Regions from separate parts of the Micromonospora sp. DT229 genome, predicted to be linked through region 1. Evidence: riboswitches for the same ligand, from Rfam matches in the RefSeq annotation. Region 1 holds a riboswitch; each other region holds the start of a gene.
The links. Region 1 has a riboswitch for cyclic di-AMP ahead of ACLQ2T_RS20400 (coiled-coil domain-containing protein). Riboswitches for the same ligand answer to the same signal wherever they lie in the genome.
Positions count from the first base shown of each region.

Region 2: it holds a riboswitch for cyclic di-AMP, as region 1 does, so the genes downstream of both, ACLQ2T_RS11940 (C39 family peptidase) here and ACLQ2T_RS20400 (coiled-coil domain-containing protein) in region 1, are expected to answer to the same signal.
Region 3: it holds a riboswitch for cyclic di-AMP, as region 1 does, so the genes downstream of both, ACLQ2T_RS23570 (coiled-coil domain-containing protein) here and ACLQ2T_RS20400 (coiled-coil domain-containing protein) in region 1, are expected to answer to the same signal.
Region 4: it holds a riboswitch for cyclic di-AMP, as region 1 does, so the genes downstream of both, ACLQ2T_RS00290 (NlpC/P60 family protein) here and ACLQ2T_RS20400 (coiled-coil domain-containing protein) in region 1, are expected to answer to the same signal.

Region 1 is NZ_JBNCLD010000013.1:91,883-99,611, forward strand. Features, by position in the region: gene ACLQ2T_RS20375 (glycoside hydrolase family 3 protein) at 1-771, opposite strand, end outside; gene ACLQ2T_RS20380 (DUF3145 domain-containing protein) at 860-1,351, opposite strand; gene ACLQ2T_RS20385 (hypothetical protein) at 1,660-1,989, shown strand; gene ACLQ2T_RS20390 (alpha/beta fold hydrolase) at 2,191-3,105, shown strand; gene ACLQ2T_RS20395 (HelD family protein) at 3,203-5,314, shown strand; cyclic di-AMP (ydaO/yuaA leader) riboswitch at 5,499-5,632, shown strand; gene ACLQ2T_RS20400 (coiled-coil domain-containing protein) at 5,637-6,695, shown strand; gene ACLQ2T_RS20405 (1-phosphofructokinase family hexose kinase) at 6,910-7,729, shown strand, end outside.
Region 2 is NZ_JBNCLD010000006.1:173,266-180,994, reverse strand. Features, by position in the region: gene ACLQ2T_RS11965 (uracil-xanthine permease family protein) at 1-91, opposite strand, end outside; gene ACLQ2T_RS11960 (acyltransferase family protein) at 389-1,624, shown strand; gene ACLQ2T_RS11955 (hypothetical protein) at 1,726-2,142, shown strand; gene ACLQ2T_RS11950 (hypothetical protein) at 2,296-2,733, shown strand; gene ACLQ2T_RS11945 (hypothetical protein) at 2,711-3,049, shown strand; cyclic di-AMP (ydaO/yuaA leader) riboswitch at 3,350-3,491, shown strand; gene ACLQ2T_RS11940 (C39 family peptidase) at 3,720-4,592, shown strand; gene ACLQ2T_RS11935 (alpha/beta fold hydrolase) at 4,700-5,443, shown strand; gene ACLQ2T_RS11930 (hypothetical protein) at 5,454-5,675, opposite strand; gene ACLQ2T_RS11925 (CDP-glycerol glycerophosphotransferase family protein) at 5,779-7,476, opposite strand; gene ACLQ2T_RS11920 (D-ribitol-5-phosphate cytidylyltransferase) at 7,510-7,729, opposite strand, start outside.
Region 3 is NZ_JBNCLD010000018.1:71,889-79,617, forward strand. Features, by position in the region: gene ACLQ2T_RS23545 (heavy metal translocating P-type ATPase) at 1-1,500, opposite strand, end outside; gene ACLQ2T_RS23550 (hypothetical protein) at 1,512-2,462, opposite strand; gene ACLQ2T_RS23555 (heavy-metal-associated domain-containing protein) at 2,495-2,704, opposite strand; gene ACLQ2T_RS23560 (metal-sensitive transcriptional regulator) at 2,823-3,119, shown strand; gene ACLQ2T_RS23565 (YibE/F family protein) at 3,445-4,824, shown strand; cyclic di-AMP (ydaO/yuaA leader) riboswitch at 4,991-5,121, shown strand; gene ACLQ2T_RS23570 (coiled-coil domain-containing protein) at 5,126-6,139, shown strand; gene ACLQ2T_RS23575 (carbonic anhydrase) at 6,278-6,973, opposite strand; gene ACLQ2T_RS23580 (helix-turn-helix transcriptional regulator) at 7,175-7,507, shown strand; gene ACLQ2T_RS23585 (hypothetical protein) at 7,624-7,729, shown strand, end outside.
Region 4 is NZ_JBNCLD010000001.1:55,492-63,220, forward strand. Features, by position in the region: gene ACLQ2T_RS00270 (DUF881 domain-containing protein) at 1-582, opposite strand, end outside; gene ACLQ2T_RS00275 (cell division protein CrgA) at 804-1,067, shown strand; gene ACLQ2T_RS00280 ((Fe-S)-binding protein) at 1,349-3,544, shown strand; gene ACLQ2T_RS00285 (NlpC/P60 family protein) at 3,814-4,812, shown strand; cyclic di-AMP (ydaO/yuaA leader) riboswitch at 4,987-5,120, shown strand; gene ACLQ2T_RS00290 (NlpC/P60 family protein) at 5,188-6,177, shown strand; gene dcd (dCTP deaminase) at 6,180-6,758, opposite strand; gene ACLQ2T_RS00300 (pyridoxamine 5'-phosphate oxidase family protein) at 6,834-7,379, shown strand; gene ACLQ2T_RS00305 (zinc metalloprotease) at 7,447-7,729, opposite strand, start outside.

The DNA.
Region 1 (7,729 bases):
CGCCGCCGCCCGTTGCGGGTCCGCGCCGAAGGACCGGGATCCGATCACCGCGCTGCGGGTGACCAGCACGTCGGCGACCGGCGCGAAGTCGACATTGATCCCCATCGCCGCCAGTTCGGTGCCGGCGGCCCGCCAGGCCGCCTCGGTCAGGGCGGGATCACCGGCGGCCCCGGCGGCCAGGGCGCTGGGCAGCATGGTCACCCCCTCGGTGACCCGGGTGACCACCCCGTACTCCTGGTCGGTGCCGATCAGCAGGGGTGCCGGGGCGGCGGCCAGCCTGCCGGCGGCCTCGCGCAGCCCGGTGGTCAACTCCCGGACCTGCTCGGGATTGTCGACGTTGGTGGTCGGCTGGTTGCCCTGGGTGGGATCGTCCGCGCTGAAGCCGACCAGGATCAGCCCGCCCAGCCGGTACTTCTCGATCATCTCGGCCGGGGTGTCCACCCCGGCCAGAGCCCGGTTGCCGGCCGCCGATCCGGCCGACACCTTGGTGGCCCGATCGCCGTACGCGTAGGGCATGAGCACCTGACCGACCAGGTCCTCGTCGGTGAGTTCGGCTACCAGGGCGGCGGCCCGGCCCGCCGGGTCCCCCGGGGCCGGGCTCGCCGACGGCGCCGGCCCGCTCGACGCGGACGAGGGCGCCGGTTCGGTCGAGTCGGTGGGGGCGGCCGTGCCGGGGCCCTGCCCGGGGTTCGAGCAGCCGGCGGCGAACAGCATGGTCACCGCGAGGAGCACGGCGACGACACGCCGAGGGGTAGTCGACACGCGGCCCATCCCACCAGGTGACCGGGGACCGGGCAACTCGGCCTGGCCAGGACCGACCGCCGGCGGACTCCAGCACCGTCGGCGGTCGGGGCCAGGCTCAGCCGACCCGGGTGAGCAGGGTCACCGGGGCACCGTCTCCCGCGTAGCGATACGGCTCCAGTTCGGCGTCCCAGGCGGTGCCGAGCGCTCGGTCCAGGGCGTGCGCCAGGGCCTCGGGTCCCCGGGCGGAGGCCATGATGCTGCGCAGCCGGTCCTCGCCGAGTTGAATGTCACCGGCCGCGCCCACGGTGGCCCGGAACAGGCCCCGACCGGGGACGTGCATGAAGCGTTCACCGTCGGCACCCGGACTGGGTTCCTCGGTGACCTCGAAACGGATCATGGGCCACTGCCGGAGGGCAGCAGCCAGCTCGGCGCCCGTTCCGGGGCGACCGGACCAGCCGCATTCGGCTCGGCGGGCGCCGGGGTCGACGGGCTGGGCCGTCCATTGCAGGTTGACCGGCGCGGCAAGGACGCGCGCGATCGCCCACTCGACGTGTGAGCACACGGCGAGCGGGGTCGAATGGACGTATACGACGCCACGCGTTGGCACGGTGACCTCCCGGAGAGCGAGGTGCGTCTTCCCCTACGACCTCGCCCGAATCCGGGTGCTTGTTGCACACATGATGACTGGTGTGACGGATGGTGCGCCAGGGAATCGGCAAATCCGCCGGTCGGAATACTCGAACCGGGGCCAGTCGTTCCATCTCGTGAAGCCGCGATGACCAGCCGGGATCGCGGGTCGTGTACAGTTCCATCGGCGGCCTGTGCCGCGTAAGCCTCTCGTGGGTCACCCATCGGTGCCCCCCGCAACAGCCCCCGGACGTTCCGTCCTCCGTACGTCTTGCAAGGAGTACCTCCGTGGCGAGCAACACCTCTAAGACCGCGCGCGCGTCAGTCCGGGCCGGCCAGGCTGGCCAGGGTGGCGCCCTCAGCGTGCTGGGCGAGTTCAAGTACCTGATCCCGCTCAACGGCGGCAAGCACGCCTACGTGCGGAACCTGACCAACGGCAAGACCGTGCACCTGCGCACCGACTCCGAGGCCTTCGTCGAGGAGATCCGGGTGCTGGCCGCCGCCGGGCACGCCGCCAAGATCCGGGCGGAGATCAACAGCCTCAACGCCACCCACCCGGGTGACGGCTGGGACGCCGCCGAGAAGCGCCTGGTCGAGGCCGGTGTCTTCGAGGGCTGAGCCCTCTCCCGTACCACCACGAAACGCCCGTCCGGTCCGCCGGCGGGCGTTTCGTCGTCTCCGGGGTCCAGGTCGCCGAGCCCTCGACCGATCGGAACCTTCTCAGCATCGTGGTTGGCGTGGTGTCATGGCGGGTAGCCGGTGTTACCACCGGGTATCCCCGGTGTCACGCAGCCACGCGGCGCCTTGGGGGAGGTGGCGATGCCAGAACGGGTCGAGGTACGAACTACCGACGACGTACGCCTGCACGTGGAAGTCAGCGGACCGGCGGAGGCCGAGGTCACCGTGGTGCTGGTGCACGGCTGGACCCTGGACGGGCGGAGCTGGCACCGACAGGTGGCGGCCCTGCGGGAGACGTACCCCTCGGTGCGGGTGGTCACCTATGACGCCCGCGGGCACGGCAGGTCCAGTTGCATGGCCCTGCCCACGGCCACCCTGGCCCAGCTCGGCGACGACCTGGCGGCGGTGCTGGACACGGTGGCACCCACCGGTCCGGTGATGCTCGTCGGCCACTCGATGGGCGGCATGACGATCATGGAGTACGCCCACCGGCATCCCGAGCACTTCGCGGGACAGATCGCCGGTCTGGTCTTCGTCTCCACCACCGCCGAGGGGCACACCCACACCGTCTACGGCCTGTCGCCCCGGATCACCCGGATCATCCGGTTGGCGGAGACCGCCGGGGCGGGGGTGTTGGCCCGCTGCGGCTCCTGGCGTCCGCCCCGCCCACTGCTGCGTGCCCTGCAGCCCAGCATCCGCTGGATGCTCTTCGGGGAGCGCTGTGATCCGTCGGACATCCGCCTGGTCACCTCGGCGGTGGCCCGTGCCTCGCTGCGCTCGATCGGCGGGTTCCGGGCCTCGATCGGTGACCAGCACCGGCTGGAGACCCTGGCCGCGTTGACGCACCTGCCGGCCGCCGCCCTGGTCGGGGACAAGGACCGGCTGACCCCACCGCCCTGCGCGGAGTCGATCGCCGAGGCCCTGTCGGCCACCGAACTGGTGGTGTGCCCGGGAGCCGGCCACATGCTGATGATGGAACGCCCCAAGGAGGTGAACGACGCCCTGTCCGGCGTACTGCGTCGGGTCCTGGACGCCAGTTCCGTCCCGGATTGTTGACAAAGGTCCCCTGCCCGAGAAGGTGCCTTCCCTGCCCGTCGAGGGTGGGGCGTAATCTCGTGCGGTTGGCCGGGCGGCGGGACGAGGAGCACGAGCGGTGGATCAGAGCACCCTGGATCAGGAGATCGCCGTCGAGCAACGGCATCTCGACCGGGTGTACGCACGACTGGCCGAGCTGCGACGCGCGGCCGTCATCGCGGAGCGGGACGGCTACCGGCTGGCCCGGGTCGGCAACTTCGGTGCCCTGGTGGAACGCGACGCGATGGTCTTCCACGCCGCGCAGCGACGTCACCTGCTCGACGCGGAGTACGAGGGGCTGGTCTTCGGTCGGCTGGACCTGCGGGACGGGCAGGTGCTCTACGTCGGGCGGCTCGGCATCCGCGACGAGGACGCCAGCACCCTGGTGGTCGACTGGCGCGCCCCGGCCGCCGCCGCCTTCTACCAGGCGACACCGGCCGAACCCCTCGGGGTGGTGCGGCGTCGGACCATCCAATCCAGCGGGGAACGGGTCACCCGGATCGAGGACGATCTGCTCGACCCGGACGCCGCCCCGGCGGAGATGCCGGTGGTGGGCGACGGGGCCCTGCTGGCCACCCTGTCCCGTACCACCGGTCGAGGGATGCGCGACATCGTCGCGACCATCCAACGGGAGCAGGACGAGGCGATCCGCTCCCCCGCTTCCGGGATCACCCTGGTCTCCGGTGGCCCGGGTACCGGCAAGACCGCGGTGGCCCTGCACCGTGCCGCGTACCTGCTCTACGCCGACCGCAGCCGGTACGCCGGGGGCGGCATCCTGGTCCTCGGCCCCTCCTCGGTCTTCGTCTCCTACATCGCCTCGGTGCTGCCGTCGTTGGGCGAGGACGCGGCCACCCTGCACTCCCTGGGCAGTCTCTTCCCCGGGGTGACCGCCACCCGCACCGACCCGCCCCGGGTGGCCACGATCAAGGGATCGTTGCGGATGCGGCGGGTCCTGGAACGGGCCGTCCGGGACCCCGCTCCGGGCACCCCCACCCAGTTGCGACTGCTGTACCGGGGACAGTTGCTGCAACTGGACCGGGCGGAGCTGAACGCGATCTGGAACCGGGCGTTGCCGCGCGGCGCCCGACGCAACGAGGTCCGCCGGGCCGGCTTCGACGGGGTACTGGCCGCGCTCTGGGCGCAGGCCCGTCGACTGGGCATCGGCGGGCTGCCCGAGCAGCGCGCCTTCGAGGACGAACTGATCGACCGCGCCGACTTCCGGGAGTTCCTCAAGGCCTGGTGGCCCCGGCTGCATCCCCGGCACGTACTCGGCTGGCTGGCCGACCACGAGCGGCTGCGTCGGTACGCCGGGGGCATCCTGTCCGGCACCGAGATCCGGCTGCTGGCCGAGGCGTACCAGGGGCTGGCCACCGAGGGTCCGACGGTCGCCGACGCCGCCCTGCTGGACGAGCTCGACACCCTGCTCGGTAAGCCGATGCGCCCGGCCCGGGCCAAGCGGGACCCCTTCCAGTTGGCCGGCGGGGTCCGGGAGTTGAGCACCCTCGCCGATCGGCAGCGAGCCGCCCGGCAGGCCGCCCGCGAGCGCCCGGAGGACTACCGGGACTACGCCCATGTGGTGGTCGACGAGGCGCAGGACGTCTCGCCGATGCAGTGGCGGATGATCGGCCGGCGGGGTCGGCTGGCCTCCTGGACGGTGGTGGGCGATCCGGCGCAGACCGCGTGGACGGGAGATCCCCAGGAGTTGACCCGCGCCCGGGACAAGGCCCTGGGACGGCGCCCGCGCCACCTGTTCACCCTGACCACGAACTACCGCAACTCGGCGGAGATCTTCGCGGTGGCGGCCGAGGAGATCCGCCGGGTGTACCCGGACCTTCCGCTGCCCACGGCGGTCCGCTCCACCGGGGTGGAGCCGATTCGACTGCTGGTTCCGGCGGCCGAGCTGGCCAGCCGGGTGGTCTCGGCCGCGCGCACCCTGCTGGACGAGGTCGAGGGCACCGTCGGGGTGATCACTCCGGTGCCCCGGCGGGAGGAGGTGGCGGGCTGGCTCGGCGGCCTGGGCGGCGATCGTCTCCAGGTGGTGACGAGCCTGGAGGCCAAGGGCATGGAGTACGACGGGGTGGTGCTGGTCGCCCCGAGCGAGGTCCGGGCGGTGCCGGACTCCGGGGTCCGTACGCTCTACGTCGCGCTGTCCCGAGCCACCCAACGGCTGACCACCGTCGACATCGGTTGAACCTGCCCGGACACGCTCGGTACGGATACCGCGGTGACTGGTGTCACCAAAACGGCGTACTCAACACTTATGTCTGATTCTATGGTGAGCAGACGAACACCACGAGTCACACCGGCTGCACGGGTCACGGCAGTCCCGGTAGGCTCGGCTCCGGCCTCCGCCAGGCGGCACCCACCGGTGCCGGCGGCGGCCGCCGCTCAATCGCCCGCCAGGGCGAGCCGGGGAACCATGTTCCTGGGGTGCATCCGCGCACGCGCGGTAGGGATCTTCCGTCCCGAACCCGTCAGCTAACCCGGTCGGCGGCTGACGGAAGGACATGTGCATGCCAACAGTGGCAACCGTGAGACCGGCCGCCCGCACGGCGGCCCTGATCTGCGCGGCGCTCGCCCTCGCTGTGGGTGCAGCGCTGGTTCCCGCTCCCGCCGCGGCGGCACCCGGCGATGTCGGTGACGAAGGCGGCACCCCGGCGCTGCGGGCCCAGTTGGAGGCGGCCAGCAAGGGGTACCTCGACGCCAAGGCCGCCCTGGACCGTTCGGTCAAGCGCCAGAAGCAGCTGGCCGGCCAGCTCACCACCACCGAGAGCCAGCTCGCCGAACGCGGCAGCAAGGTAGCCGAGATCGCCGCCCAGGCGTACCGATCCGGTCGGCTCAGCGCGGCGTCGGCCCTGCTCAACAGCGCCTCCCCGGCCGGCTTCATGGACCGGGCGGCGGCGCTGGACGCGGTGGCCGCCAACGAGGAACGCGCCCTGGGTGAGCTGCGGGCCACCCGCGACGAGGTCAGCCGGACCAAGCAGGCGCTGGACCGGGAGGTCCAGGAGCAGCGCAAGCAGGTCGCGGTGATGGCCAAGCGCAAGGATCAGGCCGAGCAGGCCCTGACCGTGGCCAACGAACGGGCCGAGGCCGCCCAGCGGGCCGAGCGGGCCCCGACCCGGGCCGGCGGATCCAGCCCCAGGGCCGCCCCCGCACCCCGCAACGCGAACGGCTCGTGGCCGGCGGAGTCGTGCAGTGTCAACGACCCCACCCCGGCCAACGGCTGCATCACCCCGCGTACGCTGCACGCCCTCAAGCAGGCCAAGTCGGCCGGGTTCACCCGGTACGTCTCCTGCTACCGCTCGGGTGGCTCCGGCGAGCACCCCAAGGGCCGGGCCTGCGACTTCGCGGCGCAGAAGAACGGCTTCGGTGGGGCCGCCACCGGCGGCGACCGGACCTACGGCAACAACCTGGCGGCCTACTTCGTCAACAACGCCGACCGGCTCGCCGTGCTCTACGTGATCTGGTACAAGCAGATCTGGCTGCCCAGCAGCGGCTGGAAGACCTACAGCGGCGCGCGGGGCGATCCGTCCAGCGACCACACCAACCACGTACACCTGTCGGTGTACTGACCGATCCTCGCCACGACGCCGGGTGGGCATCCCCACCCGGCGTCGTCGTGTCCGCCCTGGCCGCTCGAAGATCCCTGTCCCCCGCCCGTCGCCGCGCGGGAATCCGTCACCATGGTTACCGTCGGGGGTGAAGTGGACATTTCGCCACGAGGGGGCAGCGCATGAGGCAATCCACCATCCGGTTCACCCGGCCCGGCAACTGCGGGTGGCTCCGGTGACCGGGCACGTCATGGTCTTCGCGCCCACGCCGCTGCTGACCGTCACCGTCGACCAGCCCAACGGCACCCCGGAGCTGCATCTGCACCCCGGCGGGCAGGGGGTCTGGCAGGCCCGGATGGTGCTGTCCCTCGGGGTCGAGGTGGTGCTCTGCACCACCCTGGGCGGCGAGATCGGGCAGGTGCTGGAGCCCTTGCTGGTCAGCGAGGGAGTGAACCTCAAGGTCGTGGCCCGCGACTCCGGCGGCAGCGGGGCGTACGTGCACGACCGCCGGGAGGGCAGCCGGCGGGAGATCATCGACGTGCCCGGTCAGCCGTTGAGCCGCCACGAGTTGGACGAGCTGTACAACCTGGCCCTCAGCGAGGGACTGCGGGCGGCGGTGTGCGTGTTGAGCGGCCCCAACCACCCCAGCCTGGTACCCCCCGACCTGTACCGCCGCTTCGCCGCCGATCTGTGCGCCAACGGCAGCCCGGTGGTGGTCGACCTCAGCGGTGAACACCTGACGGCCGTCCTGGACAGCGGGGTGTTCTTCCTCAAGGTCAGCCACGAGGAGCTGATCGCGGACGGGCGGGCCGCCGGTGACGATCAGGATCAGCTCGTCACCGCCCTGTACGACCTGCACACCGCCGGGGCGGAGAACGTGCTGGTCAGCCGGGCCGACAAACCGGCCCTGACCCTGCTCGACGGCGAGGTGTTCGAGGTGCGGATGCCCCGGTTGGAGGCGGCCGACCCCCGTGGCGCGGGGGACTCGATGACCGCCGGAGTGGCGGCCGTGGTGGCCCGGGGCGGCGACATCCGAACCGCGATCCGCACCGGGG
Region 2 (7,729 bases), on a different contig from region 1:
GCACCACGTCCCCGGGGCGTACGGTGCGGCCGTCGCCGTGCAGGGACCAGGGTGACCAGCGGGATCGCGGTTCGGTCGGGGACTGGGTCATGATTGGCCCTTCGCGTCGAAGTGCTGACGGGGGCGATCAACCCTGGATGTTTCTAGCATGGGCGATCGTGCGGGGTTCGGGAGGTCAGGCGGGTGATCCTGCGCCATTGGGTGCCCTCGCCTGCCTGGTGATCGCGGTGCCGCCCGGTCCCCAGAAGTGGGTCGATCTCTGATTGGGTAGGGTGCCACGACGGGCGGCGCCGAACGGGTGGCCGCCGGTAGCCGATCGGATCGGGCAGGTGGCCCGTTGGGAGGAGAGGCGCGTGCCTCCGACGCCGTCGACGTCTCAGGTGCCGGCATGACCAGCGCACCGGTGGCGGCGGGCATCGCACCCGGCCGGGGGCAGGCTAGCCGACTACCCTCGCTGACCGGGCTGCGGTGGGTGGCCGCGCTGCTGGTCTTCGGCTTCCACGCCGGCACCATGCGGATCATCGCAGAGCCGGATTACCAGGCGGTCGTCGGCAAGATCTTCACCCTGGGCCTGTCCGGGGTGCAGTTCTTCTTCATCCTCAGCGGGTTCGTGCTGGTCTGGTCGGCCCGGCCGGGAGACTCGCGACGGGGGTTCTGGCGACGCCGGTTCGCCAAGATCTATCCGAACCACGTACTGCTCTGGGTGCTGGCCATGGCGGCGGCCCTCTGGTTCGCCGATCCGATCAACCCGGTCGCGGCGCTGGAGAACCTGTTCCTGCTCCAGGCCTGGGATCCCCGTCCCGGCTACTTCTACAGCGTGAACAACGTCAGTTGGTCGCTGTCCTGCGAACTCTTCTTCTATCTGTGCCTGCCGCTGGCCCTGCCCCTGGTGCGGCGGGCCCGCCCCTGGCTGCTGTGGGCGGTTGTGATCGCCGTACCGTTGCTGATCCTGGCGCTGTGGCCCGGGCAGACCCTGGTGCCGGAGCAGAGCCGGTGGTGGTTCACCCAGGTGTTCCCCCTGGTCCGCTCGCTGGAGTTCTGGATGGGGGTGGCCGCCGCCGAACTCATGCTGCGGGGCCGCTGGCGGGGTCCCGGCCTGCCCCTGGCGAGCCTCATCTTCGTGGTCACCTGGGTGGTCGCCGCGCAGTGGATTCCGGCCGAGTTCTGGGCGGCGCTGCTGTCGGCGGCGTACGTGGTGCTCATCGCCGCCGCGGCGGACGCCGATGTGCGGGGTCGTCGCTCGCCCCTGCGGTCGCGCCCGATGGTCTGGCTCGGTGAGGTGTCGTTCGCCTTCTACCTGGTGCACGTCTTCGTGATCATGACGATTCTCCGGGTCACCGGAGACTGGGGGACCGGTCTGCCCGGCTGGTGGGGCCCGGCCGCGGTGATCGGCTTCCTGCTGCTGACCCTGGGCCTCGCCGCCCTGGTGCACCGCTTCGTCGAACAGCCGATGATGCGTCGCCTGGCGCCTCCCCGCCGCACGGCCCGCCCCAGCGCCACCAACCCCACACCCGGCACCGGGCCTGCGCCCACCTCCGAGGCTGCGCCCGGTGCGGTGCCCGCCCCCCGTGCCGAGCCTGTCTCCGGTGCCGAGGCATCGGCTGACCTCCATGCTGGACGGTAGGGTTCTGGCCTGCCGACCAGGGCGGCAACCCGAATCAGGTTCCTCGGCGCGACACGCCGGGCGGCGGTGCGGGCTGCGGACACCGGCGGTAGCGTGACATCGTGCTCCCGGTCCTCTCCACCCGTCCCCTGTGGTGGTTTGCGCGCCGGGTGGCACGACTGCTGACCGGGTTCGCGGTCGCCGCCGCCTTCACCGTCGGGGTCTGGGCCATGCCCACCCACCCCGGGGCGATCGAGGACCTCGGTCCGGCCGGGCAGCCCACGGCAGCCGGCCTTGTCTGGTCTTCAGAGGGTGCCCCGGCGTCCTCGGTCGCCGATGGCTGCGCCGCCGTAGCCCTGCCTGTCGAGAGGTGGGGGCCCGGTGGCGACGACCGCCCGGAGGCTGGGCCCGCTACGACGCCGGTGTCACCGTTGCCGCTGCCGCCGGAAGCCGCCCTGATCATCAGGGCTACCCACGGGCTGCCTCCAGCGGTGGTCACCCCGGGCCCGGGCTGCGCCCGTGCACCACCCGTTCGCTGATCGTGCGCCCGTACCGCCGTAGTCACCCGGACCTCGCCCGCCTGGACCCCCTGGGCCTCCGGTAGTGCCCCGGAAGTCCCCCAGGGCCCGGAGTGACGGACGGCCCGAGTCCCGCCGCCGAGACCGCCACATCAGCTTCCCCGAGGTGCCGACATGGAGAAGACCCTTCTCTACCAGTTCCTGATCGACGTGCCCCGAGCCGCCGCCATCTGGTCGGTGCTGCTGGTGCTCGCGCTGGGCGTGCTCACCGTGCTGGTGGCCCGACCCGAACCGGCCCCCTCGCCCGACCGGGACCCGGACCTCCCCGACGAGGATGCCGCCGCCGCGGACCTGCGGCGCTATGCCGGCGAGGTGGCCGTGGCCGCGGCGGGGGCCGCCCAGAACGCCGCCCGCCGCCGCGAGGCCTGGCAGCGCGCCCAGGCGGAACTCGACCGGGCCTGGGCCGCGTACGACGAGGCGGAGACCGCCGCCCGACGACTGGCCGCCGCCGGCGCGCTGCCCGCCCCCGGTACCCCCCCACACCCCCGCCGAGTACGCCGCCAGGGAACGCTGGCTGCGCCACGCCGTGATGACGGCGTACTGGCGGGGTGATCTGTCGGCCCGGCAACTCACCGACGCGCTGGCGCACCGGGCCGGTTGGGATCCCCGGCGTCACCCCGCCGAACAGGAGATTCTTCTGGCTCGGGTGGTACGCGACGGGCGCCAGGCGGCCTATCAGGCGGCTCGGCAGCAGGAGCGGGAGGCCTGGCGGGCCGCGGAACTGGCCGTCGACGCGGCCCGGGCGCTGTCCACCGAGGCGTACGCCGCAGCGCAGCGGACGCGGGCGTACCCGCTGCCGACCTCACCCCGGGTCGTCTCCGGCCCTCAGGGGGCCGTGGCGCGCTGGCGGGTGGCCCGGGCCGGTTGAGGCGCACGGTTCTTTCCCATTTATTCGGTGACCCCGGTCACGGTCATCGCGGAATCGGTCATCGTGGGGCAGACATCGAATGCCGGGCGCAATCTCCGGGGAATTGTCAACCTCGGGTCCGATTGTCGACCGACAGTGCCTTCCTGACCCGGAGTCCCATTGAGCGACGACAGTTCCGCGATACCCGAAAAATTTGACCGGGAAGAAGGTTTAGCCAGCTCAGGGCAGCCTTGGCAGGAGCTGTGACGCACAGTAATGTCGACCCCGTCCGGTGCGGTTACCGTTCGCAAGTGGCGACGCCGTGCCGACCCGCTCAATCGTGATCTCACGAACCGGGGACCCACTGCACCATTGGGGTGAATCCGCGAGCCACGGCCCGCGGTAGGGCGATCCTCCCGCCCGAATCCGTCAGCTAACCCGGTCGGCGGTGTCGGAAGGAGCTCCTTTCCTCGTGCAGCACAATCAGCGCCCCCCGATATTCCTGCGCCTCCACGGCACCGTGGTGCCTGCGCTCGCCGGTCCGCTGTCCGCGCGCTGACCCAGGCCCACCGCAGCCGCCCGATCCCCGGGCGCATCCCGTGAAACGGCACCGCCCCGTACTCCGCCTCCGGGTGTCCACCGGATGGCCGGAGCCGCTGTGCCACACCACCCCTGAGCCCGTGGAGGATTCGTGAAGCACACCCTCAAGCGTCAGCTTCGTCGGCTGGCCACCGAACGCCCCTACCAGCTCGTGGCCACCTCGGCGCTGGCGCTGGCCCTGGCCGCCGGTGCCGGCGCCGTGGTCACCCAGATCGACGACCCGGCCGAGACGCACACCACCGCCGCGGTGGCCGAGTTGCGCGAGGAGCCGGCCGCCTCCCGTGGCCTGGCCCGGGCCGCCACCGCACCCAGCAGCCCCGCGCCCGGTAGCGCCGCCCCGAGCAGTGCCGCGCCGAGCGCGGAGCCCGGCAGCTCCCCGTCCAGCGCCGCCGCCGCACCGGAGGCCGCCTCGGCGGACCCGGACCTGGCCAGCAAGGAGGCCGCACCGAAGCCGCCCGCGAAGAAGGTGCTGTCGTACGACTACCAGGCCCAGATCAACGGGTGGTACTGCGGCCCGGCAGCGGTGCGCAACGCGCTCAGCGCCGCCGGCATCGACCGGGACCAGGAGACCCTGGCCGCCCAGCTCGGCACCACCTACCTGGGCACCAACTCGGCCCGGGACACCACCCGGGTCCTCAACGCCATGGCCAAGGGGAGCCCGTACCGGACCACGATGATTCCCGGTGGCGCGGCCACCCCGGCCCAGATGGATCAGCTTCAGGCCGATGTCGTGGCGGCCATCACCGACGGCCGCGGGGTCGTGGTGAACGTCGCCGGCAGCGTCACGGACACCGCCGGGGGCTGGCACTCCTTCCCGGGCGGCCACTACGTCGCCGTGGTCGGCTACGAGGACGAGGGTCGGATGGTCAAGATCGCCGACTCGGCCGACCCCTCCTACTACTCGTACTGGGTGAGCACGATCGATCTGGCCAACTGGGCTGCCACCCGCGGCTACTCCTCCTGATCGACCTGTTTCGTGCCGGGCGCCGACCCCAGTGGGGTCGGCGCCCGGTGTCGTATCCCGGTCGTGGCTCTCGCCCGGCCGGTGCGGGCGGTGGCAGACTGCCTGACATGATCACGGAGTCGGATGGGCGGGCCAGCTCGCCGATGCTGTTGTTGCTGCACGGCATGGGCGCCAGCGGTGACGTGTGGCTGCCCTCGGCCCCGCTGCTGGATCAGCGCTGGCCCGGGCGGTGGGCGGCACCGGATCTGGCCGGCCACGGCGCGTCGCCTCCGCTGTCGGGGTACTCCTTCGCCGGGCTCGCCGACCAGGTCGCCGCCGGCCTGCACCCCGGCGACCGGGTGATCGTGCTGGGCCACTCCCTCGGCGGGGTGGTCGGTCTGGCGTTGGCCGCCGCGAATCGGGCGGTCACGGTCGAGGCGGTGGTCGGGCTCGGCATCAAGGCGGTCTGGTCCCCGGCGGAACTGGCTCGCGCCGGTGATCTCGCGGCCCGCCCGGTCACCTGGTTCGACAGCCGCGACGAGGCGGCCCGACGGTATCTGCGGGTAGCCGGCCTGGCCGATCTGCTCAGCCCCGATGATCCGGCCGTGGCGGCCGGGCTGCGGCAGGTGGACGGCCGGTGGCGGCTGGCGATGGACCCGGCCGCCTTCGGCGTCGGCGAGCCCGACCTGGCCACCCTGCTGGCCAGGATCGAGGCGCCGGTGCTGCTGGCCCGTGGCGAGCACGACCCGATGGTCTCCGAGACACAGCTCAAGCAGTACGGCGTACCGGTGGTGACCCTGCCCGGGCTCGGTCACAACGCCCATGTCGAGGATCCGGCGGCGGTACTGGCGCTGCTCGACGCCGTACGGTGACCGGTCCCGGTCAGGAGCGTTCGCCGTCGCCGGCCTGCTCGGGGGAGGCATGGTCGGGGGACTTGCGTAACCACAGGACCACCCCGAGCACTCCTGCCACTGCGCTGCTGATCGCGATCGCCGTCTCCGCCAGTTCGGGCCAGTCGTCCATGAACGGATAGACACGCGAGAGGACCATCCCCACGAAGCAGTACAGCAGCAGAACGACGGCGACGACGCGCTGGATAATCATGGCCCTCATTGGAGCACAGCGCCGCGAGCGACCGTCGGGCACCGTCCACAGTGTTCAAAACTGAGCCGGCCGCCGCCGGGCCGGTACCCGGCGGCGGCCTCGCTCAGGTGGCGGGGGAGAACGGGGCGTCGCTGGCGGACCGGGGGGCCGGGGCGGCCCAGTGCGGGTCCAGTTCGCGCCGGGCGGCGGTCAGGAACGCCTCGGCGTACGTCTCGGTCGGGAAGTCGCCCAGGTACCGGCGGCGGGTGGCCCATCGGGCCTCGGCCAGGGGGTCGGTGTCCAGCAGTCGGGTCAGCACCTCGTCCACCTCGGTCAGGTCCCGACGCAGTACGTAACCGGAGGCGGCCAGCGGGAACCGTTCCAGGAACCGGTCGCCGTCGACCCCGGTGTCGGTGACCGCGTACGGCTTGCCGGAGTGCAGCCAGTCGGACACCACCCCGGAGACGTCGGAGATCAGGGCGTCCGCGCGGTTCACCGACTCGGCCAGGGTCAGCGCGCCGGCGGCGGCACCGAACAGGTGCGGGCGACCGGTGCGGGCCCGGTCGGCGGCCAGCAGGTCGTGCAGCCGCCCCAACTGGCGGGCCGAGGCCGGGTTGTGGGCGGTGTACGGGTGGGGCCGCACGATCACCGTGGCGCCCCGGTCGAGCAGCCGGGTCAGCAGGGTCTCGGCGAACGGCAGGGAACAGTAGTCGGCGTCGGCGTGGTGCCCGGTCCAGGTGGGGGTGTAGAGCACGGTGGGGTTCGGCAGGCGGCGGACCGGGCCGGTACGTACCTCGATGGCCTCGACCTGAGGGCGGCCGACCACCACGAACTTCTCGGCCGGAATGTCCACCCCGGCGCGGGCGTACCGGTCGATGGCCGCCTCGCCCGCGACGAAGATCCGGTCGAAGATCGCCGACACCGGGTTGGCGCTGGAGGCCTTGTCGCTGTCGCCGTGATGCAACTGCACATGGGTCAGCTGGGTGAAGCGCAGGCAGTGGCTGTTCTTGGCGCCGTGGTTGACGTAGAAGGCCACCCGCAGGCTCGGCACCAGCACCTCGTCCATGCTGCGCAGGGTCGGGCAGTAGAGCACCGGGGCGGTGGTCTTCGCGGCGATGACCGGCAACGCTTCCGGCTCCCGCAACATCACCACGAAGGGCCGACCGATCCGCTCCAGGTGCGGCAGCCACATGGTGACCTGGTACTCCGAACCGGGGGGAGCGGAGAAGTACAGCAGGAACTCCGGCTGGTGCCGGCGCAACTCCCGGGTGACCGGGGAGCCACCGGTGCCGGGACGCAGCCGCCGCATGACCAGTTTGCCGGCGACCGCCCCCACGGCACCACCGGCCAGCAGGCTGGCCGCCAGGGCGACCGTGGCGGGCAGTCCCGCCAGCGCGGCCAGGGCCAACACCGCGAGCAGCCCGGCCACCACCTCGCCGAGGCGGGCGGTGATCCGGGGTACCCAGGTGCGTACCGGGAGGTTGGCGGCGAGCAACTCCAGGTTCCCCGCCTCGCGCAGCGGGCCGGTGAGCACCATCAGCCCCAGCAGGATCCCGGCGGTGCCGGTCAGGGCCACATCGAAGCCGGCGTCGAGCTGCCGGGAGTAGCCGACCAGCACCCCGGCCGCGATCAGAGTGGTTTCCGCGACCCCGTCGGCTCCGGGGCGGACCCGACGTTCCCAGACCGTGGCGGCGAGGGCGAGCAGCGAGAGTCCGAGTCCCCAGGTGGTCGCGCCGGTGAGCGCGACCACGATGAACGCCAGGACTGCCGCCCCGGTGGCCAGGCCCCGGGCGGCCAGCTTCCTGACCAGGTCACCACGCATCTCGGTGTTGCCTTCCGGGTCGTCGTGGGTCGGTCAGGCGACCGGGGCGCTGCTGTTCTGGCGGCTGCCCTGGGCCGGCACCACGGCACCCGAGGCCTCGCCCGGCGGGCGGCGGACATCGATCACCTGGCCGGTGAGATCCGAGATCAACACGTCCAGGGAGGCCTGGGCGACGATCTCGGCGGCGAGCAGGGTGTGCTCGGGCTCCGCGCCGAAGGCCTTGGTCCGCATCGGGGTGGCCGTCCGCTCCGGG
Region 3 (7,729 bases), on a different contig from region 1:
GACCGGCGGCAACTCGCCGACCTCGGCGGCCCCGGCGACCACGGCCCGGGCCACCGGATGCTCCGAGCCGGCCTCCAGGGCGGCGGCCAGCCGGAGCACCTCGTCCCGCTGCTCGCCCGCGCCCGGGGTCACCTCCAGCAGGGTCATCCGTCCGGTGGTGACCGTGCCGGTCTTGTCCAGCACTACCGTGTCCACCCGCTTGGTGGACTCCAGCACCTCCGGCCCCTTGATCAGCACACCGAGCTGGGCTCCGCGTCCCGTGCCGACCAGCAGGGCGGTCGGGGTGGCCAGGCCCAGGGCGCAGGGGCAGGCGATGATCAGTACCGCCACGGCGGCGGTGAAGGCCGCGGTCGGTCCGGCCCCGGAGCCCAGCCACCAGCCCAGGGTGCCGGCCGCCAGCAGCAGCACGACCGGTACGAAGATCCCGGAGATGCGGTCCGCCAGCCGTTGGGCGGCGGCCTTGCCGGACTGCGCCCGCTCGACCAGCCGGGCCATCTGGGCCAGTTGGGTGTCGCCGCCGACCCGGGTGGCGATGATCACCAGTCGGCCGCCGGCGTTGACGCAGCCGCCGACCACGGGATCACCGACCCCGACCTCGACCGGCACCGACTCCCCGGTGACCAGGCTGGTGTCGACCGCCGAGGAGCCCTCCTCCACCTTGCCGTCGGTGGCGATCTTCTCGCCGGGCCGCACCACGAACCGGTCCCCCACCGTCAGCTGCTCGACCGGGATCCGGGTCTCCACCCCGTCACGCAGCACGGACACGTCCTTGGCACCGAGTTCGAGCAGGGCCCGCAGGGCCGCTCCGGCGGTGCGCTTGGACCGGGCCTCGAAGTACCGCCCGGCGAGGATGAAGGCGGTCACCCCGGCCGCCGCCTCCAGGTAGATGTTGCCGGCGCCGTCGGTACGGCTGATGTCGAAGCTGAAGGGGTGGGTCATTCCGGGGGTGCCGGCGGTGCCGAGGAGCAAGGCCCACACCGACCAGCCGAAGGCGGCCAGGGTGCCCACCGAGACCAGGGTGTCCATGGTCGCGGCGCCGTGTCGCAGGTTGACCAGGGCGGCCCGGTGGAACGGCAACCCGCCGTAGACCACGACCGGGGCGGCCAGCACCAGCGACAGCCACTGCCAGTAGGTGAACTGCCAGGCCGGCACCATGGCCAGCACGATCACCGGCACGGCCAGTGCCACCGAGACCCACAGCCGGGTACGCAGGCTCCGCAGTTCGTCCACCGGCTCCTCGCCGGTGGCTTCCGCGGCGGGCGGCTCGGGCAGCCTGGCCTGGTAGCCGGTCTTCTCCACCGTGGCGATCAGGTCCTGCGGGGTGAGCGACTCCGGGTAGGAGACGCTGGCCTTCTCGGTGGCGTAGTTGACGCTGGCCTGCACCCCCTCCAGCCGGTTCAGCTTCTTCTCGATGCGGGCGGCGCAGGCGGCGCAGGTCATCCCGCCGATCGACAGCTCGATCTGATTGGTCGCGGTGGGCAGCGGGCTGCTGGTGGTCATCGCTGGTCCCGTCAGTTGTGCTCGTGTCCGGGGGTGCCGTGCGCGTCGGCGATCAGGCCCTCCGGGCTGGGGATGGCGCCCGGGTCACCTACGTGCACGGTGAACTCGGCGGTGCGTACCACCCCGTCGTGGCGGAAGTCGAGATAGAGCCGGTACGCCCCGGCCGAAGGGAACTCGGCGCCGAAGCGCACCTGGGGCCCGGGTGCCGTCCGCCCGTCCCCCGGCCGACCCTCGGGGTGCACGTGCAGGTAGGCCAGGTCCCCCTGGCGTAGTGCGACCAGATGGCCGAAGGCCCCCAGGTACGGTTCGAGATCCCGGACCGGCACCCCGTCGCGGCTGACGGTGAAGGTCAGGGCGGTGCTGCCGCCCGGCTGGGGGGTGCCGTGGAAGTCGACGGTGTAGTCGTGGACCCGGGTGCTGCTGGCCGGGGCGGGCAGGAGCTGCTCGGTCAACTCGCCCGGCACGGTCAGGTCTACCCCGAGGGTCAGGGCCTCGCCGCCGGTCGGGGTGAAGTCGGCGAAGGCCCGCCACACCCCGGGGGAACTCAACGGCGAGGCGACCCGCCAGGTGCCGTCGGCGGCCATCTCCGGGTGCACGTGCTGGAAGCCGCCGAGATCCCGCCGGGCGACGATCAGGTGCATCGGCTTGTCGTGGGTCACCTCGTACCGGGTCACCGGCTCACCGTCAGGGCCGGTGATCCGGAAGGCGAATTCGCCCTCGGGGGCGGCGATCGGCACCAGGGTGTAGCCCCGGTCGGAGACGAGCAGACCGCCCGGCAGGTGCCCACCGGGATCCGGCGCGTCGTGCCCGGGTGCGGTCGTGTCGTGCGACCCGTCGCCCGCCTCGTGGCCCTCGGCGACGATCGGGGCGGCCGGGCCGGCCAGCTGACCGACCCCGTACGCCGCGCCGAACACCGCCGCCAGGCCTAGCGCGAAGCCGGCCAGCTTCGTCGCTGCGTTCATCGTCGCACCTCGGGTTTCCGCCGCCGGTCGCCTCAGGCGCCGACCAGCTCGTATCCGGCCTCGTCGACGGCCGCGCGGACCGCGTCGTCGTCCAGCGGCTGTTCGCTGGTGACCTTGACCTGACCGGCGGCCAGGTCGACCGCGACCTCGGTGACGCCGGGCAGCGCGGTGACCTCGGCGCTGACCGCGCTGACGCAGTGTCCGCAGGTCATGCCCTGCACCTGGTACGTCGTGGTGACCATGGAACTCTCCTTCTCCGGTGACCCGGCCGAGGGGCGGCCGGCGTCTGGAAGAATACCCACGGGGGGTACCCAAGAGCGACCCTAACATACCCCCTGGGGGTAGGTTATCCTCGTTACCATGACCACACCCGCGCCGATCCGTGGCTACACCGCCAGCAAGGACCAACTGCTTGCCCGGCTGCGGCGGGTCGAGGGTCAGGTACGCGGCGTCGAGAAGATGGTCGACGAGGATCGCTACTGCATCGACGTGCTGACCCAGATCTCCGCCATCCAGGCCGCACTGGACAAGGTCGCCCTGGGCCTGCTCGACGGGCACGCCCGGCACTGCATGCACACCGGCGCCGCCGAGGGCCGCGCCGACGAGATGGCCACCGAGATGATGGCCGCCGTCGGCCGCCTGATGAAGCGCGGCTGAACCCCACCCACCGGCACCCCGGTCCCCGGCCGCGAACCGCCGAGGAACCGGCGCGGCCTGCGATCCATTCCCGGGCTGGCTACGATTCGCAGACGATGGTCTGCCGACATCCGGGCCCACCGGCCTGCGTCCGCCACCGGCGGCGCACCCGCATCCGCCGCCACTGTCCGGCGTCCGGCCAGGCCCACCCCGGCAATCACCGTACGCAGCGGGTCCGCCACATTCCGGCCACCTCGGCCGCCCACCGCGACAGTCGTACGACCGGGCTGAACCGACTCGCCCGCCGACACGTACTCCGCTGAAGAGATCGTTGGGAGACTATCGAATGGGCGCCGATCACAGCCGGGCCGCTCCGCCCACCCCGCCCGGGGTGCGGCGGATCCTCATCGTGACGGTCGTCCCCCTCTTCCTCGTCACGTTGATCGCCGCCCTGGTGCTCTGGCCCCGCGACGCCCCTCGCCCGGAGGCCGCCGACGACCTGCCCCGCTACCAGGGCACGGTTACCCGGGTGGTCACCGAACCCTGCCCGCCCAACCCTGCGGTGCCGGAGGGCACCCCGACCACCGGCGGGGGCCCCTGCGGCACCGTCACGGTACGGATCCAGGACGGCCCGGACGCCGGGCAGCAGGTCGACACCCCCATCCCGGCCGGGCCGGGCGCCCCCTCGGTGAGCGTCGACGACGAGGTCATCCTGGTCTCGCTGATCGACCCGGAAGACCCCTCGATCAGCACCTACAACATCGCCGAACACCAGCGCGGTATGCCACTGATCTGGCTGGGGGTGCTCTTCGCCGCCGCCATCGTGGCCTTCGGACGACTGCGCGGGCTGGCGGCCCTGGCCGGACTGGCGGCCAGCTTCGCCATCCTGCTCACCTTCGTGCTGCCGGGCATCAGCGCCGGTCAGCCGCCGTTGGTGGTGGCCATCGTCGGCGCCGCGTTGATCATGTTCGTGGTGCTGTACCTGACCCACGGGGTGTCCGCGCAGACCTCGGTGGCCGTACTCGGCACCCTCGGTGCCCTGGTGCTCACCGGGCTGCTCGGCCTGGCCGCGACGAACGCCACCCACCTGACGGGTTTCGGCAGCGAGGACGCCACCACCCTGTCGATGTTCCGGGGCGATGTCGACCTGCACGGCCTGCTGCTGGCCGGCATCATCATCGGCTCACTGGGGGTCCTCGACGACGTCACCGTCACCCAGGCCGCGGCGGTCACCGAGCTGGCCCACGCCAACCCCAACCTGTCCCGCCGCCAGCTGTACCGCTCGGCCACCCGGGTAGGCCGGGCGCACATCGCCTCGGTGGTGAACACCATCGTCCTGGCGTACGCCGGCGCCTCACTGCCCCTGCTGCTCCTGCTGACGGCCGACTCCCGCGCCCTGGGGCAGATCCTCACCAGCGAGTTCCTGGCCCAGGAGATCGTCCGCAGCGTGGTGGCCACCCTCGGGCTGATCGCCGCCGTACCCCTGACCACCGCCCTGGCCACCGTGGTGACCACCGCCGGTCGGCAGCGTGGCGGGACGGACCTCGCGGCCACCGCCCCCGACGAGGTGGCCGCCGTCGGCGAAGGCCGGCCCCGGATCCCCCGGCCGACGACGGACCGGGCCGATGCACTGCGGGCCCTCAGCGATCCGCGTACCCGTCACACACCCCCCGCCACCCGTTCGGAGTGGCCCGAACCGGACAGGAGCACCGACACCCCATGGTGACACTGCTCAACGTGAGCACGCCGACCACATCGGTCGATATGCGTGGCGCTCGTCACCCATTGCGATTACGAAATGACGTATCTCGCCGGGTTCGGTACGTAGAAGCCCAGACGGACTCTCGGGTAACCTCACTGCCGGTCACCGCCGAAGGCGCGCACCAGCGCCTGCGGTGCCACCGCCCAATCGCCGCCAGGCGAGCCGGGGACCCAGGTACCTGGGGTGAATCCGCACCAGCGGTAGGGGCCACTTCCGTCCCGAACCCGTCAGCTAACCCGGTCGGCGGTCGATGGAAGGGAAGACAGTGACGGCACCCCTACGCCGCTGGTTGACGCCCGTGGTGGCCGTGTTCGCCGCGTTCGCCGTCTTCGCCGGTCCCCTGCCGGCGACGGCTGCGCCGAACGCCCCCAAACCAGCCGGTCATGATGACGACCCGCCAATGCTCAACGAGCTGATCGAGGCGACCAACCGGGACTACACCAAGGCCAAGTCGAAGCTGGAGAAGTCCAAGAAGAAGCAGCTCAAGCTGGCCGTCGAACTCCGCCGCGCGGAGGCCGACCTGGACTCCCTCGCCCCACAGGTCGCCGAGATCGCCACCCAGTCGTACCGGACCGGTCGGGTGGGCGCGATCGCCATGCTGTTGCAGACCGACGCACCGGACTCCTTCATCCACCGGGCCTCCGCCCTGGACGAGCTGAACCTGGTCAACAGCAAGAAGCTGGCCGAGGTCAACGCGGTCAAGCGCCGCGCCGAGACGGCCAAGCTGGCGCTCGACGCCGAGGTACGCGAGCAGCAGAAGCTGACCAACGACATGGCCCGCAAGAAGAGCGACGCGGAGAAGTCCCTCCGACTGGTCGGTGGGGTAGGCCTCACCGGTGGCCTGGTGGCCGCCACCTCCCCGGTAGCCCGCCCCGGCCCCAACCGGGCCTCCGACGGCGGCTGGAAGCCCGAGTCGTGCAACCAGGACGACCCGACCACCTCGGGCTGCATCACCGCGCGCACCCTGCACATGTACAAGGAGGTCAAGCGGGCCGGGTTCAACCGGTTCGTCGGCTGCTACCGCCCGGGTGACAAGTGGGAGCACCCCAAGGGGCGGGCCTGTGACTGGTCGTTGCAGAACAGCGGTTTCCGACCCTGGTACAACGACGACACCCGGATCTACGGCAACAACCTGGCCGCGTTCCTGGTCCGTAATGCCGACCGGCTGGGTGTCTACTACGTGATCTGGAACCGGCAGATCTGGTTCCCGGCGACCGGCTGGAGTTCCTACAGCGGCCCGTCGAACCACACCGACCACGTGCACGTCTCGATGCTCTAGCGTCCCCGACACCACTTCGAGGGCCGTCCCGCCGTCTGGGTGGGGCGGCCCTCGTCGTAGGTCGTGTGGGTGGGTGGCCTTCGCCGTCAGGTTGTGTGGGCGCGCGGCTCACGCCGTCCGGTGGGGCGCTCCTCGCCGTCAGGCGGCGAGGGCGGCGGTGGCGACCAGGTCGGCGGGCTCCGCGGCCACCGCCCGTGCCTCCCCGGCGGCCAGCCGGTACGACATGCCGACCACCGCGCAGCGCCCGGCGGACACCTCGGCGGCCAGCGCGGTGGAGGCCTCCAGCATCGCCGTCACGGTCTGCGCGATGTGGATGTCGACGATCTGGTCCAGCTCCTCCACCCCGGCGGCCTGCGCCCGGCGCAGGCTGGGCACCACGGCGTCCACCACCGCGCCCAGGTGCCCGGCGGGGGTGGTGCCGGTGGCCAGGGCCGCCCGGGCCGCCTGCACGGCACCGCACGAGTCGTGCCCGAGCACCACCACCAACGGCGTACGCAGGACGGCCACCGCGTACTCGACGCTGCCCAGCACCTCGGGGCCGATGGTGTGCCCGGCGGTACGGACCACGAAGAGGTCCCCCAGCCCACGATCAAAGATGATCTCGGCGGCCAGTCGGGAGTCGGAGCAGCCCACGATCACCGCGAAGGGATGCTGCTCGGCCGCCACGGCGGTCCGACGCCCGGCGTTCTGGTTCGGATGCCACGGGGTGTCGGTGACGAACCGTCGGTTGCCGGCGATCAGCTCGGCGAGCGCCCGCTGCGGGGCACCCGGAAGATCCGCGGTGAGCAGTTCACGCTCCAGCCCTGGGTGTGTTCCGATCGCGGGTCGGCTCATCCGGCGTCTCCTCGCTGCTCATGCGATGCCTGGTCACCCCGGCCGACGCTGGTCGCGGGCTGCTCCAACCGTCACACGCACTGCAAGCCGCGTCAAGCAATGCGTGATATGCATTTCAGGTATCGCCGGTCACTTGCCTTCGCGCAGGTCAGGGTGCTCGGGCCGGACGGCGTGGCCCGAAGAAGCCGAAAGGCCCATACGATGGGCGGCATGGCATCCACCGGCGAGCGGGAGAACGCCCGTAACTGGACTTTTCTCACCAATCATGCACATGTGCTGCTCGCCATCGCCCGCAACCCCACCGCGCGGTTGCGGGACGTCGCCGAAGAGGTGGGGGTGACCGAGCGGGCCGCCCAGGCCATCGTGGCCGACCTGGAGGCCGGTGGTTATCTGCACCGCACCCGGGTCGGACGACGCAACGAGTACACCCTCAACCCGGCCGGCCGGTTCCGGCACCCCGCCGAGGCCGATCGCCAGGTCGGCGACCTGCTGGCGCTGTTCACCAAGGAGCCGGTGTCCGGCCCCACACCCTGACACGCTGTGCGGTCCCGGCGAACCGCTCGCTGCGGCAGGGCCGGCGTGGTCGGCTTCACCATCCCGGGCCGAACGGACCGCTGCGATCCTGCGGCAGGGGCGATAGGTTTGACCGCGTGCCGACTCTCGCGTTCGCCCGTCCACTGTGGCCGGTCGGGCGCTGCGCACTGACGGATCTGACCCGCCTGGCGCTGGTGGCACTCATCCTCGCGGTCGGTCTCG
Region 4 (7,729 bases), on a different contig from region 1:
CAGGGTGTTACCCACGCAGCGTACCGCGCTGGTAGCCAGAACGCGGACATTCATGATTGACATGGCCTCCGCGCCGCCGGCCCAGAGTGCGTTCACCACCGCCTGCACATCGCCCTGGTGCACGACGAGGTCGTCGTTGCTGGCCCCCTCGGGGAGTTTGCTGAGCTGTGGGGCGTCGTCGAGTTCGACAGTCAATCCGGGCCCGGTGAGGGCGGTGAAGCCGGCGGCGGCCAGGTTCTCGGCGGCCCGCTCCTGCTGCTCCTTGATCGGAGTGTCCGAGTTCGCCAGGTCGTTCGTACGATTTTCGACCTCCCGGCGCAGGGTCCCGGCCAACTGTTCGTTAGCGGCCACCCGGTCTCTGCGGTCCTCGATCAACTCGGTGAGCTGAGGGCGGCGGTCCTCGCGCAGGGCGGTGCCGCCGGCGGTGGTGGCCGTGGTGGTGAAGAGCAGGCCGGCAGCGGCGGCGATCAGCGGTACCCCGATTGACCAGCCAGGACGTCGCCGCCGTCCACGCCGCAGCAGGCCGGCGACGAGGCGTCGCAGCACCTTCTGCCACGAGGCCGCGCCGGACGTGTACTCCACGACCGTCCCCCTGTCCTCGGCTCCGGCGACCGTACCCGTACGGTCGTGACGGCCCTTGTTCCGCCGTCCGCTGCCGGGGCGTCCGGCAACGGGTCTGGCCCCATTCGTGGATTGAGCGGGGCTTCCGGACTACGCTAGCTCTCGAACATTATTGGCCATGGACCGTCGCCCTCGCGCCCGGTTGCAGGCCGGACGAGGTCGTAACCCCTCTGGAGAGCGTCGTGCCCAAGTCTCAGGTCCGTAAGAAGAAGGTGTACACCCCGCCCACGGACGTCCGCCCGACGGCGACGGCGGCGACGCGTAAGCCCAGCCCTCTCTGGCTGCCGGTCACCGCCGTGTCGCTGATCGTCTTCGGCATCGGCTGGTTGGTGGTCTACTACCTCTCCGAGCAGGAGTACCCCGTCGCGGAGCTGGGGTACTGGAACCTGGCGGTGGGTTTCGGTGCCATGGTCGGCTCCCTGATCCTGCTGTCCCGCTGGCGCTGACCCCCGGGTCATCCGATCACGGTCGGTGACGTGTCGAGGCCCGGCCGTGCGGTCGCTGCGATCGCCTCCTAAGGTGTGCGCAGGGCGGCGCGGCCCACGGTGCGAGAAGACTCACGTTACTGCTGGGTAACCTTGCGCGTAGGCTGCACTGCATGACCGAGCGGGAAGGTCATCGACGGGTCCGGTTCCAGGTGCGGCAGCGGTGAGATCGCGTACGCACCCTTGACTCGGACTCCGGTCGCCCAGCCGCTCGCCAGGCAGCAGACCGGGAGGCCAACTCGATGGGCAGCGTCCAGATCGTCACCACGATCCTCGCGGCCGCCATCACCGCTGTCGCGGTGTGGCTTGCGGTACGCGCGGTCATGCAGATGACGGCCGTGATCCGGCTGGGTCAGCCCGACCCGTCCCGGTTCGGTGACAAGGCCAGCCGCACCAGGACCATGCTCGCGGAGACCGCCGGGCACACCCGGATGCTGCGCTGGAGTGTGGTGGGTGCCGCGCACTGGGTGGTGATGGTCGGCTTCATCGTGCTGTCGCTGCTGGTGCTTGAGGCCTACTTCGAGGTGGTGTCCCCGACCGGTGGGCTGCCCCTGGTCGGCGGGTGGGCGCTCTACGGTCTGGTCACCGAGTGGATCGGCATCCTCGGCATCGTCGGGATCCTGGTGCTGATCGCCATCCGGGTGGCCAACCGGCCGAACCGGGCCGGCCGCCGGTCGCGATTCACCGGGTCGACGATGTGGCAGGGCTACTTCGTCGAGGCGATCGTCCTCGCCGTGCTGATCATGGGTTTCCTGATCCGGGGCTTCAAGGTGGCCACGGACCACTTCGAGTACCCGACCTGGGCCACCCCGCTCAGCCACGCGGTCGGCTCGGTGCTGCCGGACTGGGAGTCCGGGGTCAGTGTGGCAGCCCTGATCAAGATCGCCATCTCGATGACCTGGCTCATCGTGATCTCGCTGAACGTCACCATGGGCGTGGCCTGGCACCGCTTCCTGGCCTTCCCCAACATCTTCTTCAAGCGCAAGCCCGGGTCGGCCGGCTCCGGTCTCGGTGCCCTGCGGCCGATGATGAGCGACGGCAAGCCGCTGGACTTCGAGGAGGCCGACCCCGAGTCCGACCAGTTCGGGGTGGCCCACGTCGAGCAGTTCACCTGGAAGGGCCTGCTGGACTTCAGCACCTGCACGGAGTGCGGCCGGTGCCAGTCGCAGTGCCCGGCCTGGAACACCGGCAAGCCGCTGTCGCCGAAGCTGCTGGTGCTGAGCCTGCGCGACCACGCGTACGCGAAGGCGCCCTACCTGCTGGCCGGTGGCGGCAAGGACCTCACCGGTGAGGAGAAGGCCACCGCGGCCCAGTTGGCCCACCTCGACGTGCTGGCCCTGGCCGAGGCGGACAAGCCCCTGATCGGCGACGCCGAGGCCGGCGGCGTGATCGACCCGGACGTGCTCTGGTCGTGCACCACCTGTGGCGCCTGCGTCGAACAGTGCCCGGTGGACATCGAGCACATCGACCACATCGTCGACATGCGGCGTTACCAGGTGCTCATCGAGTCCAGCTTCCCCTCCGAGGCCGGGGTGATGCTGCGCAACCTGGAGAACAAGGGCAACCCCTGGGGTGCCCCGCAGAACACCCGCGAGGACTGGACCAAGGGTCTGGACTTCGAGGTTCCCCGGGTCGGCGAGGTGGAGGACTTCGAGTACCTGTTCTGGGTGGGTTGTGCCGGTGCGTTCGAGGACCGGGCCAAGAAGACCACCCGGGCGGTGGCCACCCTGCTGAACGAGGCGGGGGTCTCCTTCGCCATCCTCGGCGAGGGCGAGACCTGCTCGGGTGACCCGGCTCGCCGGATCGGTAACGAGTTCGTCTTCCAGATGCTCGCCCAGCAGAACGTGGAGACCCTCAACGAGGCCTTCGAGGGCCGGGAGAAGGCCAAGCGCAAGATCGTCGCAACCTGCCCGCACTGCTTCAACACCCTGGGCAACGAGTACGGCCAGCTCGGCGGGGAGTTCGAGGTGGTGCACCACACCCAGCTGCTGGCCCACCTGGTCGCCACCGGCAAGCTCACCCCGGTGCAGCCGGTGGACGGCGGGGTCACCTACCACGACCCGTGCTACCTGGGCCGGCACAATCGGATCTTCACCCCGCCGCGCGAGGTGCTGGGCAGCGCGGTCGGCGCCGAGATCACCGAGATGCCGCGGAACAGCGAGCGTTCCTTCTGCTGCGGTGCCGGTGGCGCCCGGATGTGGATGGAGGAGCGGATCGGCAAGCGGATCAACGTGGACCGGGTCGAGGAGGCCATGTCGACCGGGGCGCGGACCATCGCGGTCGGCTGCCCGTTCTGCTCGACGATGCTCACCGACGGGGTGAACGGCAAGGGCGCCGGCGAGCAGGTCGAGGTGGTCGATGTGGCGAGTGTCCTACTGCGGTCGGTCCGGCCCGAGCAGGGTCGGGGCGTCGAGGAGAGCGAGCCGGTCGCCGGCTGACCAGCACTTGACCGTACGAGGTACGGCGGGCCCGATGTGGCCCGCCGTACCTCATTATTTAAATTGACGTGCGTGACTATAACGAAATGATCGACACCCTTTGTGTGCGGTTGGTCGCGCAAACGTGAATCGACCGTTGGTCGCCTTGATTCCGCACCGCGCCTTCCCTAATGTTGGGCACCGACCGCCGCGGGTCGTCTGTCTCGCCCCTCAACCGCTCGCGGGACGCCCGGCGGTCGGTTGCAAAGGAGTCGCTGCCGGTGGCAACCATGCCCCTCCATCGTCCTGCACCGGGATGGCCGCGCCGTCCAGGTGGCCTACGGAGAGCTGCGCACCGCCTGGTCGTGCTGGTGGCCGCCGCCGCGGTCGGCGCCGGCCTGATCGCCGCCCCCGCGTACGCGGAACCCTCGGTGGAGGAGATCGAGCGCCAGATCGACAAGCAGTGGCAGCAGCTTGAGCCCACCATCGAGCAGTACAACAAGGTGCGGTCGCAGCTGAGGGTCAACCGCAAGAAGGCCGGTGACCTGCAGAAGAAGATCCAGCCCCTGGCCCTGGAGGCCGAGCTGGCCATGAACCGGGTGGCCGACCTGGCCTCCCGGTACTACGTCAACGGGCCCTCCCAGGAACTCGGCGCGGTGCTGCTGAACGCCAAGCCGGACATGCTGGGCGAGCAGATGGCGCTGCTGGAGCGGCTGGCCGCGTACGAGCGGCAGCAGCTTGAGGGCGTGATGAAGGTCCGCAAGAAGTACGACGACCAGAAGGCCAAGCTCGACGCGCTGATCGCCGACCAGGAGACCAAGGAAAAGCAGCTGGCGGCGAAGAAGAAGCAGATCGACGCCAAGATCAAGCAGCTTGAGCGGTCCCTGCCGGTGACCACGGTCAGGACCACCAACTGCCCGACCATCAACGGGGTGGTCAGCGAGGCGGCCCGGACCGCGATCAAGGTTGCCTGCGCCCAGGTCGGCAAGCCGTACGTCTGGGGGGCCACCGGCCCGAACTCGTTCGACTGCTCCGGCCTGACCCAGTACGCGTACAAGGCCGCCGGCATCTACCTGACGCACTTCACCGGCGCCCAGTGGAACGAGGGCAAGGCCATCTCCAGGGCCGAAGCCCGCCCCGGCGATCTGGTCTTCTTCCGCAGTGACCTCAGTCACGTCGGCCTCTATCTGGGCAACAATCAAATGGTGCACGCGCCCAGAGCGGGTAAACCGGTGAACGTCTCTCCGATCACCACCATGCCGGTCGCCGGCTTCCGTCGACCCGGCTGAGGGATCGCACAGGAACATCAGCAGGGCTCTCGGTCAAGAGATCGGGGGCCCTGCTCTTTTGTCGGATCTGGACACCCTGCGTCACGGCGTGGATCTGTTGTGTATCGACGGAGGTCGTCCCTAAGCTGGGCAATTGTCGGCCCGATGGCAGTTCCGCCCATCCGGGGTGGTGACGGTCCGACACCGCCGAGTCGCCTGTGCGAGCCGGGGACCCAGGTACCCGGGGTGAATCCGCGATCCGCGCGGTAGGGCGCCCCCTTCCCGCCCGAACCCGTCAGCTAACCCGGTAGGCGGTATGGGGAAGAAGGAGTTGGGAGCCCGGTGGCACACCATGCCCCGCGGCCACCGTCACCCCGGGCGACGACGCCCGGCCCGGTGACGGCTGCGCCGCGATCCCACTGGTACCGCTGCACCACCGCACTCGCCGCCCTGTCCGCGACCGCCGTCATCCTCACCGGCGGCGCCACGGCGGCCCACGCCGACCCGTCGGTCGACGCCATCGAGCGCCAGATCGACGCGGACTGGAACCGGCTGGAACCACTCATCGAACGGCACAACGCCACCCGGCAGGACCTGGCCGGCAAGCGCCGGGAGGCGGACTCCCTGGCCGCCCGCATAGCTCCCCTCCAGCGCCAGGTCGACGAGGCGATGGCCCAGGTCGGTGCCCTGGCGGCACGGGCGTACATGGGTGACACGGTCGGTGCCGTCAACGCGCTGTTGGGCAGCAGGCGGTCGCCCGGCGAGCTCGTGGAGCAGATCGGCCTGCTCGACCGGTACGCCCACCACCAGCAGCAGGCCGTACGGCAGGCTAGCGCGCTACGCGACGAACTCGCCGCCGCCAAGGCCCGGCTGGACGTGGCCATCGGCGAGTTGATCCGTACGGAGGTCGCCCTCGCGGGGAAGCGACGCCAGATCGACGCCGAGATCGACCGGTTGCAGCGGCTGCGCCTGCGGGCGTACGGCCGGGGTGGTGGCGGCCCGCTGCGACCCGCGCCCTGTCCGGCCGACTATCCGGGCGAGGCGGCCGGGGTGGCGGTGAAGTTCGCCTGCGCCCAGATCGGCAAGCCGTACTCCTGGGGAGCCGAGGGACCTGACGCGTACGACTGCTCCGGTCTGATGCTGGCCGCGTGGGCGCGGGCCGGGGTGGCCCTGCCGCACAACGCGGCCCGGCAGCGTCAGGTGACCCGGTCGGTCGCCCGCAGCGCCCTACGCCCGGGTGACCTGGTCTTCTACTACCGGGATCTGCACCACGTCGGCATGTACGTCGGCGACGGCTGGGTGGTGCACGCCTCCCGCGCCGGTCAGCCGGTGAAGATGAAACGGATGGAGAGCAGCCCCGTCCACAGCTTCGGTCGGCCCGGCTGAGGTCAGCGGGTCGGCCAGGTGCGCCAGTTCTGCCAGGCCCGGCTCGGCGTCGGGCCGCGCTGGCCCTGGTAACGGGAGCCGTAGACGGCCGACCCGTACGGGTGCTCGGCCGGCGAGGAGAGCCGGAAGATGCAGAGCTGACCGATCTTCATGCCGGGCCAGAGGGTGATCGGCAGGTTCGCCACGTTGGACAGCTCCAGCGTGACGTGCCCGGAGAAGCCGGGGTCGATGAAGCCCGCGGTGGAGTGGGTCAGCAGACCCAGCCGACCCAGGCTGGACTTGCCCTCCAGCCGCCCGGCGAGCTGGTCACCCAGGGAGATGACCTCCAGGGTGGAGGCGAGCACGAACTCGCCCGGGTGCAGCACGAAGGGCTCGCCGTCGGGCACCTCAACCGGGGAGGTCAGGTCGTCCTGCCGGGTCGCCGGGTCGATGTGGGTGTAGAGGTGGTTGTTGAAGACCCGGAACAGCTTGTCCAGGCGTACGTCGATGCTGGAGGGCTGCACCAAGGTGGGCTCGAAGGGCTCCAGGGCGAGGGTGCCCGCCTTGATCTCGGAGACCAGGTCGCGGTCGGAGAGCAGCATCGCCACACCATACCGATATGGCTGACCTGCGTGTCGCGCTACCTGTCTAGAACGTATGTTCGATAAGATGTCGGCATGGCTTCCTGGTCCGAATTCGCCGCCGACGAGCCCCGACTCGCCGACGCGATCCGCCTTCTTATGCAGCAGTACGGCCCGGGCTTCGGCTACCTGGCCACGGTCCGCCCCGACGGCGGGCCCCGGGTGCACCCGGTCTCCCCGGTGATCACCGATGACGGTCTCTACTGCTTCGTGATCGACTCGCCGAAGCGGCGTGACCTGGAACGCGACGGGCGCTATGCCCTGCACTCCTTCCCGCCGGAGGAGAGCGACGACGAGGCCTACGTCGCCGGTCGGGCCTGGCCGGTGACGGACGACGCCACCGTGGCCCGCCTGGCGCTTGCCGCCCGCGCCGCGCCGCAGGTCGACTGGCGGCTGTTCGAGTTCACCATCGAGGTGGCGATGCTCAGCCGCCGCGGCCACGCCAACCCGGAGGTGCCCGGCGCGCACGGCGGGGTGCCGGCCGTCCAGGTCTGGCTGGACCCGGCGACCACCGCCCCCCAGGCCCAGCGGCCCGCCTCCCTGGCGGCCCACTCCGCCCGCCGCGCCCGCTGCGCGGCCTGACACCATCCGGTGCCGGCCCCGTCGAACGGGACCGGCACCGGAGGCGGTACGTGCTGAAGGGCTGGCGTCAGGAGGCTCGGTAGGTGTTCCAGGCGCTGATCATGCGGCTGGCCTGGCCCGGCGTGAACTGGTACATGCAGGAGTCGTACGAGTAGTCCATGAAGTTGGTGATCGGGTCGAGGCCCGGGGCGGAGCAGGTGTCCCGACCGGTCGGGCAGCCGCTGGCCGGGGAAGCCTCCGCCGGGGTGTCCGAGACCTGGTCACCCGAGCCGGAGCAGCCACCCTGGAAGGTGTGGTACAGGTTCAGCCAGTGACCGACCTCGTGGGTGCCGGTGTCGCCCTGGTTGTAG